Regions from separate parts of the Acidovorax radicis genome, predicted to be linked through region 2. Evidence: predicted binding sites of a transcription regulator. Region 2 holds the regulator's gene; the other holds the start of a gene.

Region 1 (7,644 bases), 910 kb from region 2:
GCACGCGCTTGGCAGATTGCTCCACGGCCACGCGGATGATCTCGCAGTGCTCTTCGACGCTGACCGTGGGCGACTCGCCTGTGGTGCCCACCACGCCGATGCAGTCGGTGCCTTCGGCGATATGCCAATCGATCAGTTTGCGCAGGGCGGGATAGTCCACGCTGCCGTCCTCGTGCATGGGGGTGACGAGGGCGACGATGCTGCCGGTAAGGGGGACGGAAGAAGAGGTCATGTCCGCGTTGAAAAACGGTAAAAGGGCATTCTAACTAGGAGCCTGCAGAGTCAAAGGATCCATCGGGTGCAAAACGGCAGCAGTGCTTCATTCTTTACCTTCATCTCGGGCCGTTGTCAGGCCAGGGGCGGCGCCATGGGCAACAAAGCGTGCTTGCTGGCGCAGGCGGGGTCAATCCGTGGGTTTCCATGTCGGCGCTTGCTGTCGCGCAGGTGTCTGACAAGGTGCCTATGCCGCCGGGCTGAGACCATATCTTGGTGGTGTGACGGGTTCGGCAAGTTCCCGCACGGCGGCGATGCGCTGCACGAAACGTTCGGGGTCGGGCAAAAAGCCGTCTTCGTACGCCACCACACGCAACCCTGCGCAGGCGTGCAGCAGTTCGCCCGGCGCCAGCAGGAATTCGGCCCGGGCGGGGCGGCCCACGGTTTCATTGCCACGTGCAAAGGTTTCGTAGACCAGCACACCACCGGGCATCAGGCTCGCTACCAATGCGGGCCACAGCGGCCGCCACAGGTAGTTGGTGACGACCACGGCCCCAAACTGTCGCCCTGCAAAGGGCCATGGGCCGCTCTCCAGATCGGCGCGGACCATCTCACCCAGGCCCGCGCAGGCATCCAGGGCTTGCGCGGACTGGTCTACACCGACGACCGGGTGCCCGAGGCCGTGCAACCAGCGCAGGTGGCGCCCGGCGCCACAGGCCACGTCCAGCACCGTGCTGCCCGAGGGAATGAGGGGCGCCCAGCGGCGCACCCAGTCAGACGGAGTTTCGGTGCCGTGCATATACTATTAAATTAATAGCTGCTAGCGCTTTATTCATAAGCGCCAGAGGCCTAAAACACTTGAAAATTGGCGAGCCGCGCTCAAAAGCACGCCCACACCTGATCGGCCACCATCACCATGAAATCGGGCACCGTGTACATGCCAAACACCGCCAGGCACAGCAACACCGCCACCGCCCAGCCCAGCCAGTGCAGAACGCGCGAGCTGCGCTTCTGCTTCTGAGGGTGCGGGCTCTTGTTGTTCATGTGGGCTTTGGATGGTGGAGAGCGAGGCAAAGGGCTCAGGCCGGCACGGGCGCTGCGCGCTGGATGGGGTTCTCCTTGACAGGCAAATTCACCAGCCCTGCAAAGACACCCAAACCGATGGCGATGTACCAGACGATATCGTAGCTGCCGGTGGCGTCATACAGATATCCCCCCAGCCACACGCCCATGAAGCTGCCGATCTGGTGGCTGAAAAACACAAAGCCGCCCAGCATCGACAGATGCTGCACGCCAAAAATCTGGGCGATGGTGGCATTGGTGGGGGGCACGGTGGACAGCCACAGCGCGCCCATCACTGCAGAAAACACATACACCGACAACGGTGACAGTGGCACCGCCAGAAAAACGCTGATGACGACCGCGCGGGCAAAGTAGATGAACGCCAGAATGTGCCGCTTGGGCATGCGTTGGCCCAGCGTGCCCGCGATGTAGGTGCCAAACACATTGAACAGGCCGATCAAGGCCAGCGCATAGCTCGCCACCTGTGGCGACAAGCCGTGGTCCTTGAGGTAGCTGGGCATGTGCACGCCGATAAAAACCACCTGGAACCCGCACACAAAATACCCTGCCATCAGCAGGTTGAAGCTGGGGTAGCGGAAGGCCTCGCCCAGGGCCTGCGTGATGGTCTGGTCGCGTTGGGGTGGTGCCGCCCCCTTGAACCCCGGCTCGCGCAGCCCAAAAGCCAGCGGCACGATCAGCACCACCGCCATCGACAGCGCCAGCAATGCCTGTTGCCACCCCAGGCTGGCAATCAGCCATCCCTCCACGGGCACCATCAGAAACTGCCCGAACGAGCCCGCCGCGGCCGCAACCCCCATGGCCCACGACCGGCGCTCGGGTGCGATCTGGCGGCCCAGCACCCCATAGATCACGGCATACGTCGTGCCGGCCTGTGCTGCGCCGATGAGGACACCCGCCGTCAGCGCAAACAGCCCCGGGGTGGGCGACAACGCCATGCCCGCCAAGCCCAGCCCATACAGCACGGCGCCACCGATCAATACGCGAAACGCACCAAACCGGTCCGCCGCCATGCCCGCAAAAATCCCGATGACACCCCAGGACAGGTTCTGGATCGCGATGGCCAACGCAAACGACTGGCGGGTCCAGCCCATTTCCTGGGTGATGGGCAGCAGCCATAAGCCGAAGCCGTGGCGAATGCCCATGGAGAGCGTCACGATGGCGGCTCCACAGGCCAGCACCTGGAACATGGACAGTTTGGGAGGATTGGTATGCATGCGCAGGAATGTAGCGAAATTGCGTGAAACCTGCTGATACACAAGCGACCAATACAGTGGCCCCCGGCATAGGGTGATGTGCACTGGTTTTTCATCCAGCCTTCGCAGCGTCACCGCACTACAATCCGCCCCCATGGCAGCCAAACCCTCTCCTGTTTCGAATAGCGACTATTCCGAAAGCTCGATCCGCGTGCTCAAGGGCCTGGAGCCCGTCAAGCAGCGGCCGGGCATGTACACCCGCACCGACAACCCCTTGCACGTCATCCAGGAAGTGCTGGACAACGCCGCCGACGAAGCGCTGGCCGGTCACGGCAAGAAAATCAAGGTCACCTTGCATGCCGATGGATCGGTGAGCGTGGAAGACGACGGCCGTGGCATTCCTTTTGGACTGCACCCCGAAGAGAAGGCCCCGGTCATCGAGCTGGTCTTCACCCGCCTGCACGCGGGCGGCAAGTTCGACAAGGGCAAGGGCGGTGCCTATAGCTTCTCGGGCGGCCTGCACGGCGTGGGTGTGAGCGTGACGAATGCGCTGTCTACCCGGCTCGAAGCCACCAGCTACCGCGAAGGGCAGGTGGCACGCCTGGTGTTCTCGGCGGGTGATGTGGTCGAACCCCTTGTCACCCAGACCAGGGGCGAAGGCGACCGCAAGCAGGGCACCACGGTGCGCGTGTGGCCCGACGCCAAATACTTTGAATCGAGCAGCCTGCCCATGGGTGAGCTCACGCACCTGCTGCGCAGCAAGGCGGTGTTGATGCCGGGCGTGAGCGTTTCGCTCGTCAATGAAAAAACCCGTGACACCCAGACCTGGCAATACAAAGGCGGCCTGCGCGATTATCTGCAGCAGACCCTGAACGGCGAGCCAGTGATCCCGCTGTTCGAGGGCGAGGGCTTTGCCGATGGCGGGCACGAGAGTTTTGCCGAAGGCGAGGGCGCGGCCTGGTGCGTGGCGTTCACCGAAGACGGCCAGCCGGTGCGCGAGAGCTATGTCAACCTGATCCCCACCAGCGCGGGCGGCACGCACGAGAGCGGCCTGCGCGACGGCTTGTTTACCGCCGTCAAAAGCTTCATCGAGCTGCACAGCCTGTTGCCCAAGGGCGTCAAGCTGTTGCCCGAAGACGTGTTTGCCCGCGCCAGCTACGTGCTCTCGGCCAAGGTGCTGGACCCGCAGTTCCAGGGCCAGATCAAGGAGCGCCTGAATTCGCGCGACGCGGTGCGGCTGGTATCGAGCTTCGTGCGCCCGGCGCTCGAGCTGTGGCTAAACGAGCACGTGGAATACGGCAAGAAGCTCGCCGAACTGGCCATCCGCGCGGCGCAAACACGGCAGAAGGCCGGCCAGAAGGTTGAAAAGCGCAAGGGCTCTGGCGTGGCCGTGTTGCCCGGCAAGCTCACCGATTGTGAGAGCCGCGACCTCGCGCACAACGAAGTGTTTTTGGTCGAGGGCGACTCGGCCGGCGGCAGTGCCAAGATGGGCCGCGACAAGGAAAGCCAGGCCATCCTGCCGCTGCGTGGCAAGGTGCTCAACACCTGGGAGGTGGAGCGCGACCGGTTGTTTGCCAACAACGAAATCCACGACATCTCGGTGGCCATTGGCGTGGACCCGCACGGCCCCAACGACACGCCCGACCTGTCGGGCCTGCGCTACGGCAAGGTGTGCATCCTGTCAGATGCCGACGTGGACGGCTCGCACATCCAGGTGCTGCTGCTCACGCTGTTCTTCCGCCACTTTCCCAAGCTCATCGAAGCCGGCCACATCTACGTGGCGCGCCCGCCGCTGTTCCGTGTGGACGTGCCGGCGCGTGGCAAGAAGCCGGCCGCCAAGCAATACGCGCTGGACGACGGCGAGCTGCAGTCCATCCTGGACAAAGCCGAAAAAGACGGCGTGGCGCGCGATAAGTGCCAGATCAGCCGCTTCAAGGGTCTGGGCGAGATGAACGCCGAGCAGCTGTGGGACACCACGCTCAACCCCGACACCCGTCGCCTGCTGCCCGTGCGGCTGGGCAGCATGGACTTTGCCGCCACCGAAGGCCTCATCACCAAGCTCATGGGCAAGGGCGAAGCGGGGTCGCGGCGCGAGTTGATGGAGCTGCACGGTGACAGCGTCGAGATCGATGTTTAAGGCAATGCTGAACAAGTCCCTCACGCGCCGCGCATCCGTGCCTCGGGCGGTCTGCTGCGTTGCAAATCCTCGCCATAGCGATGGCTATGACTGCGGTTTGCGCCTTGCATCCCATCCCGACGCACGGCGCGCGCCATCGCAGTGATTGATTCAGTATCGCCAAAATTTAAGCAAAATTGGCCTCTAGCGCTTATCTATAAAGCGGTAGTAGCTATGAAAAAGATAGTGATTGACCCATGAGTGAGCAACCCGACCTCGCCTTTTCCGCGCCCGAGACCCCCGAAGAACCGGGCCTGGGCAGCTACGCCCAACGTGCTTACCTCGAATACGCGCTCTCTGTCGTCAAGGGCCGTGCCCTGCCCGACGTGTGCGATGGTCTCAAGCCCGTGCAGCGGCGCATTCTGTATGCGATGGATCGCATGGGCTTGTCCTATAGCGGCCCCACGCGCAGCAGCGCGCCCAAGCCCGTCAAGAGTGCGCGCGTGGTGGGCGACGTGCTGGGGCGCTTTCACCCCCACGGCGACCAGTCGGCGTATGACGCGCTGGTGCGCATGGCGCAAGACTTTGCCCAGCGCTACCCGCTGATCGACGGTCAGGGCAACTTTGGCAGCCGTGATGGCGATGGCGCTGCCGCCATGCGCTACACCGAGGCGCGGCTGTCGCGCATCACGAGCCTGCTGCTCGACGAGATCGATGAAGGCACGGTCGATTTCATGCCCAACTACGACGGCAGCACCGAAGAGCCGCGCCAGTTGCCCGCGCGCCTGCCGTTTGCACTGCTCAACGGCGCCAGTGGCATTGCCGTGGGCCTGGCCACCGAAATCCCCAGCCACAACCTGCGCGAGATTGCCGACGCCTGCATTGCGCTCATCAAGACCCCCTCGCTGGGCGCCGAAGACCTGCTGGCCCTGGTGCCCGGCCCCGACTACCCCGGCGGCGGCCAGATCATCAGCAGCGCTGCCGACATCGCCGACGCCTATCGCACGGGCCGGGGCAGCCTCAAGGTGCGCGCGCGCTGGAAGATCGAGGACCTGGCGCGTGGTCAGTGGCAATTGGTTGTCAACGAGCTGCCGCCGGGTGTCAGCACCCAGCGGGTGCTCGAAGAGATCGAAGAGATCACCAACCCCAAGGTCAAGGCCGGCAAGAAGGCACTGAGCCAGGATCAGGTGCAGCTCAAGGCCAGCGTGCTTGCCGTGCTGGACGTGGTGCGCGACGAATCCAGCAAGGACGCCCCCGTGCGCCTTGTGTTCGAGCCCAAGACGAGCAAGACGCCGCAGCAAGAGTTGATCACCGCGCTGCTGGCGCACACCAGCCTGGAGACCTCGTCGCCCATCAACCTGACCATGGTCGGGCTGGATGGCCGGCCGGTGCAAAAATCATTGCGACTGATGCTGGAAGAGTGGATCGCCTTCCGCCAGACCACCGTCACGCGGCGCTCACAGCACCGTTTGAACAAGGTGCTGGACCGCGTCCATATCCTCGAAGGGCGGCAGATTGTGCTGCTCAACATCGACGAAGTGATCGCCATCATTCGCCAGGCGGACGACCCCAAGGCGGCGCTGATTGCGCGGTTCGCGTTGAGTGACCGGCAGGCCGAAGACATCCTCGAAATCCGCCTGCGCCAGCTCGCGCGTCTCGAAGCGATCAAGATTGAGCAAGAGCTCAAGGAGCTGCGCGAAAGCCAGGGCAAGCTCGAAGACATTCTGAACAACCCGGGCACGCTGCGCCGCACCATGATCCGCGAGATTGAGGCCGACGCCAAAACCTTCGCCGACCCGCGCCGCACGCTGATCCAGACCGAGAAAAAGGCCGTGGCCGAAGTGAAGGTGGTGGACGAGCCCGTCACGGTGGTCGTGTCACAAAAAGGCTGGGTGCGCGCACGCAGCGGCCACGGGCACGAAGCGGCGAGTTTTGCCTTCAAGGCGGGCGATGGTTTGTATGGCACGTTTGAATGCCGCACGGTCGATACCTTGCTCGCCTTTGGCAGCAATGGCCGGGTGTACTCCGTGGCGGTGGCGTTGCTGCCGGGCGCGCGGGGCGACGGCCAGCCGGTGACCACGCTCATCGAGCTGGAGGCCGGCACCCAGGTGCTGCACTACTTTGCGGGCCCGGCAGGCGCCACGCTGCTGCTGGCCGGGTCGGGCGGCTACGGGTTTCTGGCGGCGGTGGAAAACATGGTCTCGCGCCAGAAGGGCGGCAAGGCGTTTATCACGCTGGGCGAAGGCGAGGCGCTGTGTGTGCCGTCGCATGCCGCAGGGTCCAGCGGCAGCCACGCTTTGGCTCCTGCGACCCATGTGGCCTGCGCGTCCACGGGCGGGCGCATTCTCACGTTCGAGATCACGGATCTCAAAACCATGGCCAACGGCGGACGCGGCCTGATGCTGATCGACCTGGAAGACAAGGACCAGCTTGCGGGCGCGGCAGCCTACACCCGCAGCATCCGGCTCGACGGTGTGGGCCGCGGCGGCAAGCTGCGCGATGAAACGCTGGAGATTCGCTCGCTGAACAACGCCCGTGCTGCACGTGGGCGCAAGGGCAAGGCGGCGGACCTCGGTTTCAAGCCCACCACGGTGACACGGGTGGAGTAGCGCCCGCCGAGGCCCATGGACCTACGTGTCTTTCCGCTTTGTGTTCACGCTGAAATAGCGCAATATGGTTGCGGCAAGCAACACATGTTTCAAAATAAAAGGAGCGCCTCCCGATGTTTCACCAATTAAAAATGGGTCACAAACTGTGGTTTGCCGTTGCGGCCATTGTGGTGCTGCTCGTGGCCGTGGTCGGCTTTTCCGGATTCAGGTCGGCCAAGACGCAGGCCGAGGGCAACGCCATCCTCCAAGAGGTGTCCATGCGGCACGATGCCGTGGTGCATTGGGCGGGCCTGACAGAAACCAACGCAGTGCGCACCCTGGCGCTGGTGCTGAGTGAAGAACCTGCGGTGCAAGCCGAATTCAAGGATGCCATTGCCGCCACTTCCGCGAAGATCGGCGAGGTGCAGAAGTCGCTGGAGGCCATGCCGCT
Region 2 (7,644 bases):
CGTGATGACATCGTGCAGCGCCGCAGCGCCGAGCGAGGTAACCAGGCCGATACCGCGCGGCTGCAGGGGCAACGGGCGCTTGCGGGCGGGGTCAAAAAGGCCTTCGGCGTCCAGTTGCGCCTTCAGCCGCAGGAACTGCTCGAAAAGAGCGCCCTGCCCCGCGCGCTGCATGCTTTCGACAATGAACTGCAGATCGCCGCGCGCCTCATACACACCCAGGCGCCCCCGCACTTCCACCAATTCGCCATCGCGCGGCGAAAAGTCAAGCAGGGTGGCCGCGCGACGGAACATGGCGCAACGCAACTGGCCGTTGGCGTCCTTGATCGAAAAGTAGCAATGCCCACTGGATGCGCGCGAGAAGCCTGTGATCTCGCCGCGCACCGCCACAGGGTTGAACCGCGCCTCCAGCGCATCAGCAATGGCGCGGCATAGCGCGCCAACCTCCCATACACGCGGCGCCACGGCGAGGCCTGAGCGCTCAAACATGAGCAACGGCGGGCGTTTGCGCCGCGTTCACCAGGCGAGTACTCCACAGAAGCCGAGCAGCCGTGGCAGAACGGAAGGCCCCAGCAGGAATCGCCCGCATAGCACCAGTGCACGTGCAAGTGATTGATTTATAAGGATATTTCACTGTTCAAAAATTCATCAATCTGTTGTAAGCACGGCGTGGCGCCACTTTGCGAGACGCTGAGGCAGGGTTGCCCACAAAGTTATCCACAGTTTTTGTGGGTGACCGGGTGGGTTGATCCCCCGGTGGATTGTGTAATGGTTTGTGACGAAGAAGCCGTTCCAAGCTGGGCCATAATCGGCGGTTGCTTCATCTGCGCGGAGAGAGATTTGCTGTCCATCATACAAGCCGCAGGCTGGCCCATCTGGCCCCTGGTTGCGTGTTCCATTCTGGGACTGGCACTCATTTTTGAGCGCTTTTTGGCCCTGAAAACGGCCCGCGTTGCCCCCCCAAAACTGCTCGATGAAGCCATCACGGTGTCATCCAAGGCGTTGCCCACGCCCGACGTGGTGAACCAGCTTGCGCAAAGTTCAGCCCTGGGCGAGGTGTTGGCCAGTGGCCTGCGCACCTTGAACAGCAACCCCCAATGCAGCGAAAGCGATTTGCGCGCTGCCATGGAGGGCTCGGGTCGCGCGGTGGCCCATCGGCTTGAGAAGTATTTGCCCGCGCTGGCAACCATTGCCTCTGCCGCGCCCCTGCTCGGGCTGCTGGGCACGGTGATCGGGATGATCGAGATCTTTGGCTCGCAGGCAGGCTCGGGTGGCGTGGGCCAAGGCCTAGGCGGCGGCAATCCGGCCCAGTTGGCCCACGGTATTTCTGTGGCCCTGTACAACACCGCGTTTGGCTTGATTGTGGCCATCCCGTCGTTGATCTTTTGGCGCTACTTTCGTGCCCGCGTGGACGCGTATCTGCTCACGCTGGAGCTTGCCTCCGAGCAGTTCGTGCGCCACATTCTTCGCCTGCGCAAAGCCAAATGAACTTCCGCCCCCGCGCCAAAGATGAGCCGGAGATCAACCTGATCCCCTTCATCGACGTGCTGCTGGTGATTCTCATCTTTCTGATGCTGACCACCACGTACAGCAAGTTCACCGAGTTGCAACTCACGCTGCCTGTGGCCGATGCCGAGCAGCAGCGCGACCACCCCAAAGAAGTGATCGTCTCCGTGGCGGCCGATGGCCGGTATGCGGTCAATAAAACAGGGGTGGAAGGCAAAACCGTGGATGCGGTGGCGCAGGTGCTGCGGGCGCAAGCCACGGCTGGACGCGACAGTGTGGTCATCATCAGTGCCGACGCCATGTCGCCACACCAATCGGTGGTCACGGTGATGGAGGCCGCGCGCCGCGTGGGCCTGACGCAGATCACGTTCGCCACGCAGTCGTCCGCCTCCGCGCGCGCAGGCAACCACTGAGGCACATGGCTGCCGCTGGGCCGCAGCCGCCCTCCTCGACGCCCCCCCGCACGTCACCCGTTCTGCACCACGGTGCGTCAGAAGAACGCGGACTGCAAAAAATCTGGCAGTCGCGCAGCGTGGCCGCATGGGGCTTGTGGCCCGTGTCGCAGCTGTATCGCGCGTTGATAGCCCTGCGCCGCCTGCTCTATCGCACCGGGGTTTTCACATCTGAGCACCCCGGCCGCCCCGTGGTGGTGGTGGGCAACGTCATCGCCGGTGGCGCCGGCAAAACCCCCGTGGTCATCGCGCTGGTCAAGCACCTGCAGGCGCAGGGCCTGCATCCGGGCGTGATCTCGCGCGGATATGGCCGCCGCAGCCGCGATTGCCGGGCGGTGACGCCTGACAGCCTGCCCTCCGATGTGGGGGATGAGCCCGCGTTGATCGCACGCAGCCTGGCTGCCGGCCCTGCCGTACCCCTCTTCGTGGCGCCGCGCCGCATCACGGCCGCCCGTGCGCTGCTTGCGGCCCACCCCCACACCGACGTGATCGTGTGTGATGACGGCCTGCAGCATCTCGCGCTGCAGCGGGACATCGAGGTCTGCGTCTTCAATGACCAGGGCGTAGGCAATGGCTTTTTGCTGCCTGCGGGCCCGCTGCGCGAGGCGTGGCCCCGCCCGATGGATTTACTGCTGTATGCGGGCAGCGTGCCGCCATTGGCGTCCCCACCGCCGCCGGCCTTTGCCCTGCGGCGCAACCTGGCCGCCTATGCACTCAGGTCCGACGGAACACAGGTCCCATTGGCCAGTTTGCAGGGTCAAGCCCTGCACGCCGTCGCAGCCGTCGCGCGGCCTGGCGATTTTTTTGCCATGCTGCGTGCCCGTGGGCTCACACTGGCGCGCACCGATGCGTTGCCTGATCACTATGATTTTGATAGCTGGAAAGGTAATTCCAACAAGCGCAATCAGGTCATTTGCACCGAAAAAGATGCGGTCAAGCTGTGGACCGTATCACCGGATGCTTTGGCTGTTCCCCTGGTGCTGGACATCGATCCAGGCTTTTTTGAGGCGCTGGATGCGCGTTTGCGTGGGCATGTTCCGCCGATGTCGCCGCTATCATCCCCAGCTTGATTGATCCCCTGCGGAAAGCCACTGTCCCATGGACCCCAAACTGCTTGAACTGCTGGTCTGCCCCGTGACCAAAGGCCCTTTGACCTACCACCGTGAAGCGCAAGAGCTTGTCTCGCGCAGTGCGCGGCTGGCCTATCCGGTGCGCGATGGCATTCCGGTGCTGCTTGAAACGGAAGCACGCGTGCTGACCGATGAGGAACTGGCGCAATGAGCGCCACGGGCGCCACGGCGGCTGCCAGCCCGTTCACGGTGCTGATTCCGGCGCGCATGGCGTCAAGCCGGTTGCCAGACAAACCTTTGGCCGACATCGCCGGCCGCCCCATGGTGGTGCGGGTGGCCCAGCGTGCCATGCAAAGCCATGCGACGCGTGTGGTGGTCGCGGCTGACGATGCGCGCATCCTCAGGGCCTGCGAAGCCCACGGCGTGCAGGCCATTCTGACGCGCACCGACCATGCCAGCGGCAGCGATCGTTTGGCCGAAGCGTGTGTTGCGCTGGGGCTCGATGGCGACGACATTGTTGTCAATGTTCAGGGAGACGAACCCCTGATGGACCCGGTCCTCATCGACGCCGTGGCCGCCTTGCTGCCCGCCCGGCCTGACGCGAGCATGGGCACGGCGGCCCACGCGATTGATTCGCTGGCCGACTACACCAACCCCAACGTGGTGAAGGTGGTGCTGGACGCGCGCGGCCTGGCGCACTATTTCAGTCGGGCGCCGATTCCCTTCGCTCGCGACCATGCCGGCACCGCCTGGTGGCAAGGCGCCGCACAAGCGGCGTCGCCCCTGATGGGGGCGCTGGCCGGATTCGCGCCCCTTCGCCATGTGGGCATCTATAGCTACCGCGCCGGTTTTTTGCGCGCGTTCCCCGCCCTGGCGCCAGCGCCCACCGAAGCGGTCGAGGCGCTTGAACAACTGCGAGCCCTGTGGCACGGGCACCGCATTGCCGTGCACCTGGCAGCGGCTGCACCCGGCCCGGGCGTGGATACCCCGCAAGATCTGGAACGGGTGCGTGCGCTTTTTGGCGAATCAAGCTGATCGATTCATTCGTTGATCCAGTCATGAGGGTAGCGAGATAGACGGATTGCTACGCGCGCAGGCGACCAATGCCTTTTGCCGGGCATTCTGGTGACAGGCTGCCCGGCAAAAGGCATTGAACCCCTGCGGTAGAAACCGAGGCGTTTTCATGCGCCGAAATGCGGATGCCGTGTAAGTCAGCACAAGGTTGTCACATGCTATCCTTGTTCGCAAAGAGAGCGCTACACCCCGGGTGCGCACGAGGGCTTTTGACGCCCCTTGCAAGCCCATGCCAGCGGCGCCAAAAGATTTCTAACCTTCGAGGAGTTCCATGAGACTGATCCTGCTGGGCGCGCCAGGCGCCGGAAAGGGCACGCAAGCCACGTTCATCTGCCAGAAATACGGTATCCCGCAAATCTCCACTGGCGACATGTTGCGCGCTGCCGTCAAGGCTGGCACGCCCCTGGGCCTGCAGGCCAAAGCCGTGATGGATTCAGGGGCCCTGGTCAGTGACGACATCATCATTGGACTGGTCAAGGAGCGTATTACCGAGCCCGACTGCGCCAATGGTTTTTTGTTCGACGGTTTTCCCCGCACCATTCCTCAGGCCGACGCCATGAAGGCAGCGGGCGTCAAGCTGGACTATGTGCTTGAAATCGACGTACCGTTTGACGCCATCATCGAGCGCATGAGCGGCCGCCGCTCGCACGCCGCCAGCGGCCGCACCTATCACGTCAAGTTCAACCCGCCCAAGGTCGCCGGCAAAGACGATGTGACGGGTGAAGAGCTGATCCAGCGCGACGACGACAAGGAAGAAACCGTCAAGAAACGTCTGCAGGTTTATAGCGACCAAACGCGTCCTTTGGTGGATTACTACAGCAGCTGGGCCCAAAGCGAACCGACGATGGCCCCCAAGTACCGCGCCATCAGTGGCACAGGCAGTGTGGATGAAATCACCGCGCGCGCGTTGCAGGCGCTGGCCAGCTGATGCACTGACGGTCGGCCCTGGATCGGCACCATTACGCAAATACCAAAGCGACACCCCTATGGGGTGTCGCTTTTTTTTTGGCTTGGTGGCACCTGTGGTGCTTTTTGCCTCAGAGCAGATCCAATACCAGGGAAATACGCGCCTTCACAGGCGATAAACCACGGGCGTCCGGCAATTGATCGCCAGGCTTGGGAATCACCTGTCCTTCGGGGCAGCGTGTGGAGCGCACGACGCGCACCCCGGCAGCCTGTGCCCGCAGCAATGCCGCTTCGAGCACCTGGTGAATGGTCCCATTGCCCGTGCAGGCCACCACAATGCCCCGGACCCCCTCGCGGACCAGCGCATCCACCAGCGTACCCGAGGCACCTGCGTGGCTCATGACGATTTCAACAAGAGGCCAATTGGGTGCCTTAGCTATATTTTCAATAGCATTTAGCGCTTTCTGTGCAAGCGCTGTAGGCCAGTTTTGTACTAATCGCACCTGGCCCTCCTCCACCCAGCCCACAGGGCCAGCATCGCCCGAACTGAACGCCTGCACGCGGTAGGGGTGCACTTTCTGAACGTGCAGGGCGTCATGGATCTCACCCGCTGCAACCACAAGCACACCCGTGGCGCCAGGCATTTGAGCCACGGCCAGGGCATCCAGCAGATTTTGTGGGCCGTCGGGCGCCAATGCCGTTGCGGGGCGCATCGCACAGGTCAGCACCACCGGTTTGCAGGTGTCCACTACCTGTTGCAGAAACCATGCGGTTTCTTCCAAGGTATCGGTGCCATGGGTAATGACAAGGCCACGCACCTCAGGGTCTGCCAAATGGTGGATGCAACGCAGGGCAAGCGCCCTCCACACATCCACGTCCATGTCTTTGCTGTCGATTTGCGCCACTTGCTCGGTCACGAGCGTACCGTGGACAAACGCCTGAAAGCCGGGTACCGCGCCCAGTAGTTGCTCCACGCCTACCTGCGCAGCGATGTAGCCGATGTTGTCGCCAGCGGTTGCAGAGGTTCCTGCAATCGTGCCGCCTGTCCCCAAAACCACAATTTTTTGCCCGCTCACTTGCACACTCCGAAAAACTGGTGAAAAATACAGCTACTGGATTAAAAAACAGTTGTTCGTCACTGTACCCGCCTCCACCGGAAAGCACCATGCTCGACAACCCCAAACTCACCGCTCGCCAGCAGCAGATCCTGGACCTAATCCAGACCGCCATTGCACGCACCGGTGCTCCGCCCACCCGCGCAGAAATCGCGAACGAACTGGGCTTCAAGTCGGCCAATGCCGCAGAAGAGCATCTGCAAGCCCTGGCACGCAAGGGCGTGATTGAGCTGGTCAGCGGAACCTCCCGTGGGATTCGTCTGCGCAGTGACACTGTGCGCTCAATCAATGCCGCGCGTGGCAACCAGTTCAGTCTGCCGATTCCAGGCCTGTCGCAACTGGTGTTGCCCCTGATAGGCCGTGTGGCAGCGGGATCGCCCATTCTCGCGCAGGAACACGTGGACAAAACCTACAGCGTTGAGAACAGTCTCTTTCAGCACAAGCCCGATTACCTGCTCAAAGTGCGCGGCATGTCCATGCGCGACGTTGGCATCATGGACGGAGACCTGCTCGCCGTGCAATCCACGCGAGAAGCTCGCAATGGCCAGATCATCGTGGCCCGCCTCGGCGACGAGGTGACGGTAAAGCGCCTGCGCCGTACCGCCACCGCCATCGAGTTGCTGCCTGAAAACCCCGATTACCCAGTGATTGTGGTTGAACCGGGTGAGCCCTTTGAAATCGAAGGCCTCGCTGTGGGACTTATCCGCAACACCATGCTGATGTAAGCGCCTGGAGCCTTTTGGGCCACACCGCGGGTGGCGGGCGTTTGGTGTACCAGCCATGGTGCACCAGCCCTGCGGTGACGGCCTCTTTATCCGTCAATCTTGCCTCTCTGTGAAACAAAACAGCGCCACACAAGCTGTGTTGGCGTTGGGCTCGACCGTGTCGGCGCCTGCTTCACACGCGAGGCATCGACGGGGAATCACACGCAATCCTGCCTATGTTCGACCCCCGACCTTCGGAGTTTTCACATGGGATTTGCCTTGACCACTCTTTCTGCATTTTTTGCCCTTCGAGGCCCGTGGCGACGTATCAAGCGGCTGCTCGCGCATTTCCCACGAATACCAGTATCTGAAGGCACACATTGCGGGCCTGATACAACCGATCAACACCACCGTGTGCACAGCAACTCAGCCACGGCAGATGGCAGCATCAGCGCAAGCGGCACCTTGTCTGCCAACCACAGCCCCGCCGAGCTGCCCGCCCCACGACCCTTGCGCGGCAACTGGCCGTTCACTGTCCGTCCCCCGTCCCGCCAGCCGGACCTGCCCACCCAACCCTCACCCATAGCGCGGCGGTCTTTTTTGCCAAAATTAGCTGCAAGCAGCCGTCGCAATACCTTTCTTGCATCGCTAGCCGCAGAGGCTTCCGCCAATGCGCCTGCAAGGGCTGTTAAACGCGTTTCGGATGTGCGCAGCGGGCGGTTGGTCATCGCGGGACGAATGGCCGATGTCTGTGCCGAACTGGACCGCCTGGCAGCTTCGGAGGCGTTGCAGGCATGACCGTGCCCGATTGAAGTCTGGG

Evidence for each region. Region 2 encodes LexA, which represses DNA repair genes until DNA is damaged. Its sites were predicted from a motif close to ACTGTATNNNNATACAGT; they were not measured.
Region 1: the regulator LexA is predicted to act here: its motif matches at 2,593-2,610, upstream of KI609_RS08045 (DNA topoisomerase IV subunit B).

The regions. Positions count from the first base shown of each region.
Region 1 covers NZ_CP075184.1:1,749,977-1,757,620, forward strand. Annotated here, with positions in the region: gene dapA (4-hydroxy-tetrahydrodipicolinate synthase) at 1-232, opposite strand, end outside; gene KI609_RS08030 (class I SAM-dependent methyltransferase) at 461-1,012, opposite strand; gene KI609_RS08035 (hypothetical protein) at 1,093-1,257, opposite strand; gene KI609_RS08040 (MFS transporter) at 1,293-2,510, opposite strand; gene KI609_RS08045 (DNA topoisomerase IV subunit B) at 2,644-4,626, shown strand; gene parC (DNA topoisomerase IV subunit A) at 4,863-7,214, shown strand; gene KI609_RS08055 (methyl-accepting chemotaxis protein) at 7,328-7,644, shown strand, end outside.
Region 2 covers NZ_CP075184.1:2,660,312-2,667,955, forward strand. Annotated here, with positions in the region: gene xseA (exodeoxyribonuclease VII large subunit) at 1-486, opposite strand, end outside; gene KI609_RS12125 (MotA/TolQ/ExbB proton channel family protein) at 838-1,485, shown strand; gene KI609_RS12130 (ExbD/TolR family protein) at 1,482-1,916, shown strand; gene lpxK (tetraacyldisaccharide 4'-kinase) at 1,922-3,025, shown strand; gene KI609_RS12140 (Trm112 family protein) at 3,054-3,236, shown strand; gene kdsB (3-deoxy-manno-octulosonate cytidylyltransferase) at 3,233-4,060, shown strand; gene adk (adenylate kinase) at 4,371-5,027, shown strand; gene KI609_RS12155 (asparaginase) at 5,137-6,087, opposite strand; gene lexA (transcriptional repressor LexA) at 6,171-6,845, shown strand.